Regions from separate parts of the Actinoplanes sp. NPDC026623 genome, predicted to be linked through region 2. Evidence: riboswitches for the same ligand, from Rfam matches in the RefSeq annotation. Region 2 holds a riboswitch; the other holds the start of a gene.

Region 1 (2,196 bases), on a different contig from region 2:
GCACGACAGTGGGGCGCGACCCGGACCGGGTCACGCCCCACTGATCTGTCGTACCGCTCTTACCGGTGCCGCACTGTACTTACTAGTGCCGTACCGCTGTGGACCTATGAGCGATTCTCAACCTGGCCTCGGGCCACGCTGGAGAACGCTCACCATCAGGCGGCGACGAGGCGCCGCACGACGTAGTTCTTGCCGTAGATCTTGTGCTTGCCGACCCGGGCGCCCGTGTGCGGCGAGTCCCACATGTAGCCGTTGCCCGCGTAGATGCCGGCGTGCGTGCCGTAGGAGCCCGACCGGAACACGATCAGGTCGCCGACCTTCTTCTTGCCGATGCTGATCTTCTTGCCGTACCGCTGCTGCGAGTTCGCCTTGTGCGGAAGCTTCTTGCCCGTCGTCTTGCGGTAGACGTACTGGGTGAAGCCCGAGCAGTCGAAACGCTTGGGACCCGCGGCGGCGAACTTGTAGAGCGCACCCTTGTGCTTCCTGGCCTCGGCGATCACCTTCGCGCCGCTGCTGCGCACGGTGACCCTGAAGGCCGGGCTGTTCACCCAGTGGACACCGGCCGCTCCGGTGTACTGGGTCCGGAACGAGGTGGTGAGGCCGGGCTTGGCGTACAGGGTCGCCGTGCCCTTGGTGGTCAGCTTCCTGGCCACCCAGGTGCGCCACTTGCCGTTGCGCTTGGCCTGCAGCCGGATCGAGCCCTTGGTGACGACCTTGCCGGTCTTCGGGTTGATCACCTTGGCGGTCACCCGGAACGACTTGCCCCACGCGATGGAGCGGGTCCCGGAGTTGGTGATCTTGGGCTTGATCACCGTTGCCGTTGCCGCCTCGACGACCGGAGCGGCGGACGCCGCCGGTGTGGCGACCAGCTGGCCGGCACAGAGGCAGAGACCCAGGGACAGTGCGATGGTGCCGGTTCCGCCGATGCGACGGTTCCGGCTCGAACTGCGTTCGTGCACGGTAGAGATATCCCTCCGGCACGCCTGCGAGGTTAGCTGTCGGGTTCGGGCGGGAAGGTTGCCCGGTCGCCGTCGGCGACTTCACCCCAAGGTCCGGGCGGCGCGCGCCGCCGAAGCGACGTGACCGCCGGCGGACCGAATCTGGGTCCCCCGTCCCTGCCCCCGTTTGCCTTTGTGGTGGTGACTAACTCAGTGGTCGTCTCGCCCGGACCGGGGCAGGGCTCGGCGTTGTCCGATGCGATACGAGCGGCGAGCGGATGCTCACCGGCCCAACCTTGCTACCTGATTTCCGTCGGAACCGTTGGCCCCCGGTTGGTTACTCAGAGTATTTGGCACATCTGAGCCTGTCCGGTTTGTAACCAGGCCGTGACAAATGCCAGCACGATCAGTAATCGTGCGCTTACCCTCCGCCTAAAGTTACGGGTGAAACACAACACACAAAAAGCCGTACCCGGGTGGATCATGGACCCGGTCAAGATCGGGAGAATGATGGCCTAAACGCCCCCACCGGCCCAAACGCGGCACCGAGCGGCGGAATGGAGATCATCCGTTCGGCCGATCCGGACCCACCGCAGGCCACGGACCCCGGGGCCACTCGACGTAGTGTCCGTTTCCGGTACCCTCGTCGCCGTGACGGACGGGAAATTGCCCCTACGGGCCAAGGTCGCGACATCCGTGTCGCGAACCGCCGCGGCGCTCTCACGGGCTGCGGGACGCGGTGACGGCTCGGTGATCGGCGGGTGGATCGGTCTCAAGATCGATCCTGACCTGCTCAGGAACCTGGCCGCGGGCCGCGCGATCGCGCTGGTGTCGGGCACCAACGGCAAGACCACCACGACCCGGTTCGCCGCGGCCGCGCTCGGCGTGCTCGGCCCGGTCGCCACCAACTCCTTCGGCGCCAACATGCCGACCGGGCACACCTCCGCCCTGGCCAAGGCCGGGGCCACCCCGTTCGCGGTGCTCGAGGTCGACGAGCACTACCTCGCCCGGGTGATCGACGAGACCACCCCGCGAGTGGTCGCCTTGCTCAATCTGTCCCGCGACCAGCTGGACCGGGCGAAGGAGGTGGCGATGATGGCGCAGATGTGGCGCACGGCGCTGGCCGCCCACCCCGACGTGCACGTGGTCGCCAACGCCGACGACCCGATGGTCGTCTGGGCGGCGATCGAGACCCGGCAGGTCGTGTGGTTCAGCGCCGGGCAGCGCTGGCACGACGACTCCTTCGTCTGCCCGCAGT
Region 2 (2,196 bases):
GGACGTCGTCGGGTCGTTGACGGAGCAGGACTCGTCCGGCAGCGACCCGTCGGAGTTGCGCGGCGCGGCCGCGGCCCGCAGGTCGCTCCCGCCGCCGCTGGAGCCACCGCCGCTGGACTCGGTGCCGCCCGAGGACTCCTCGGCGCCGTTCGACGCGCCGGCCGCGTTGGCCGCATCGAGCGCCCGCTCCGCCTGCGCCTTGCGCTTGGCCATGATGTCGACCTGACGCTGCTGGTCGCGGATCTCGGCGTCGATCGCGGCCTTCGCCCGCTGCTGCCGGTCCCTCGAGTCCTTGAGGTCACGCACCGCGCGGTTCTGCTTGGCGGCGACCGTCTCGAGCATCTCCGCGCGGTCCAGCATGCTGCCGGTGGAGTCGGCGGTGAGCAGGGCGGTCATCGGCCCGAGCCGCCCGACGCGGTAGGACTGCTGGACGATGTCGTCCAGCGCCGCCTGCCGCGGGCCGAGCTCGGTGTCGATCTCCTTGAGCTTGTCGATCAGCTGCTGCTGGCGCGCCTTGGAGCGGGCCAGCGCCTCCTTGGCCTCGACGAAGCCCTTGGACGCCGCTTCGAGCTGCTCGATCAGGGACTTGGAGCCGCCCTCGCCGTCGTCGCCGGAGTCACCCGGCGCGGCGAGCGGCCGAGGTGCGGCGGAGGCCGGGGACGGGGCGACGAGCGCCAGCCCCGAGGTGGCGACGAGCGCCGCGAGCACGGTCGCTAATCGTCGGCGGGCAGGTTTAAGCCTCACGTGCTTTCCTTCCGTCGGCCGCCGACCGGGTTAGCTGACGGGTTCGGGACGGAAGCGATCCCTACCGGTCCGCGCCTGCGGCGTGGACCCGATTCACCCCATTACTCGGTTGGTTCCCCGGCTCGCCTTGCGGCGATTAAGCGGCGGTCTGCGCTGAGACCGTGACGAACACTACCCATCGATGCTAAGAATCGACAGGTGTCGCACTCTGGGCAACAATGCGGCCACTCGGCGTGATTTCGGCGCGGAAAGAATGCAACGACTCACACCTATGACTCGCCGCGGCTCGACTACCTGCGCATTCCATCGAAAGGTAACGGAAAGTCGTTGGTAGGTAACGCTTATATCGGCCTTGCGAAGACTGGCAGACGGCCCGTTGTCGGGTAAGCTGGCCGCCGGTTGCTGCCAAGAAGGCACCGCCCCCAAGGTGCCGGCAGCCCACCGCCTAATCGCCGCAAGGCGAGCCGGGGAACCACGCGTAGTAGTGGGGTGAATCCACTTAACAGTGGTAGGGATCGCTTCCGTCCCGAACCCGTCAGCTAACCCGGTCGGCGGCCACGCGGAAGGATTTTGAATGACGGCAAGACCCCGCCGGTGGCTGGTCCTCGCCCTGGCACCGCTAGTCGCGGTCTCGATGCTGATCGCGCCCGCCGCACCGGCAAGCGCCGACCCCGACGACTCGAAGTCGGCGACCGCCGACGACGGCGAAGAGGATCAGCTTCTCAACGACGTGCTCGACTCCACGGGCCGGCGTTTCGTCGCGGCGAAGTCGGCGGTCGCGAAGTCGACCAAGACGCAGCTCGCCCTCGCCCTCAGGGTCAAGAACGCCGAGTCCCGGCGAGACGCCCTGCTTCCCGAGGTCAGCGCGGTGGCGGCTCAGCAGTACCGCACCGGTGGCATCTCCACCATGGGCTTCCTGCTCAACACCAAGGGCCCGGAGAGCTTCCTCAAGATGGCGGTCTCCCTCGAGGAGATCAACGCCCTCAACGACAACAAGCTGCACGCGCTCTACCAGGCCATCGACGAGGTCAACACGGAGAAGCTGCACCTCGACCAGGAGGTCAAGGCCCAGCAGCAGAACCTCGCCTCGATGAGGAAGCAGAAGGAGTCGGCGGAGAACGCCCTGGCGAAGGTCGGCGGTGACACGGTGACCGGCGGTTTCGTGCTGGCCAATTCGCCGAAGGCCGCACCGGCGCCGCGCGACTCCAACGGCGATTTCGGCCCCGAGTCGTGCAGCGTGAACGACCCGACGACCAGCGGCTGCATCACCCCGCGCACGTTCCATATGTACAAGGAAGTAAAGAAGGCGAACTTCAAGCGGTTCGTCGGCTGCCACCGCAACGGCGGCCCATTCGAGCATCCCAAGGGTCGAGCCTGCGACTGGTCGCTGCAGAACAGCGGCTTCGCGCCCTGGCACAACCAGGACACCCGGGAGTACGGCAACAACCTGAT

What was found. Region 2 has a riboswitch for cyclic di-AMP ahead of AB0F10_RS10095 (hypothetical protein). Riboswitches for the same ligand answer to the same signal wherever they lie in the genome.
Region 1: it holds a riboswitch for cyclic di-AMP, as region 2 does, so the genes downstream of both, AB0F10_RS19790 (C40 family peptidase) here and AB0F10_RS10095 (hypothetical protein) in region 2, are expected to answer to the same signal.

What each region holds. Positions count from the first base shown of each region.
Region 1 covers NZ_JBEZXZ010000061.1:37,885-40,080, reverse strand. Annotated here, with positions in the region: gene AB0F10_RS19790 (C40 family peptidase) at 156-959, opposite strand; cyclic di-AMP (ydaO/yuaA leader) riboswitch at 966-1,152, opposite strand; gene AB0F10_RS19785 (MurT ligase domain-containing protein) at 1,605-2,196, shown strand, end outside.
Region 2 covers NZ_JBEZXZ010000023.1:39,874-42,069, reverse strand. Annotated here, with positions in the region: gene AB0F10_RS10100 (hypothetical protein) at 1-744, opposite strand, end outside; cyclic di-AMP (ydaO/yuaA leader) riboswitch at 748-897, opposite strand; cyclic di-AMP (ydaO/yuaA leader) riboswitch at 1,177-1,315, shown strand; gene AB0F10_RS10095 (hypothetical protein) at 1,319-2,196, shown strand, end outside.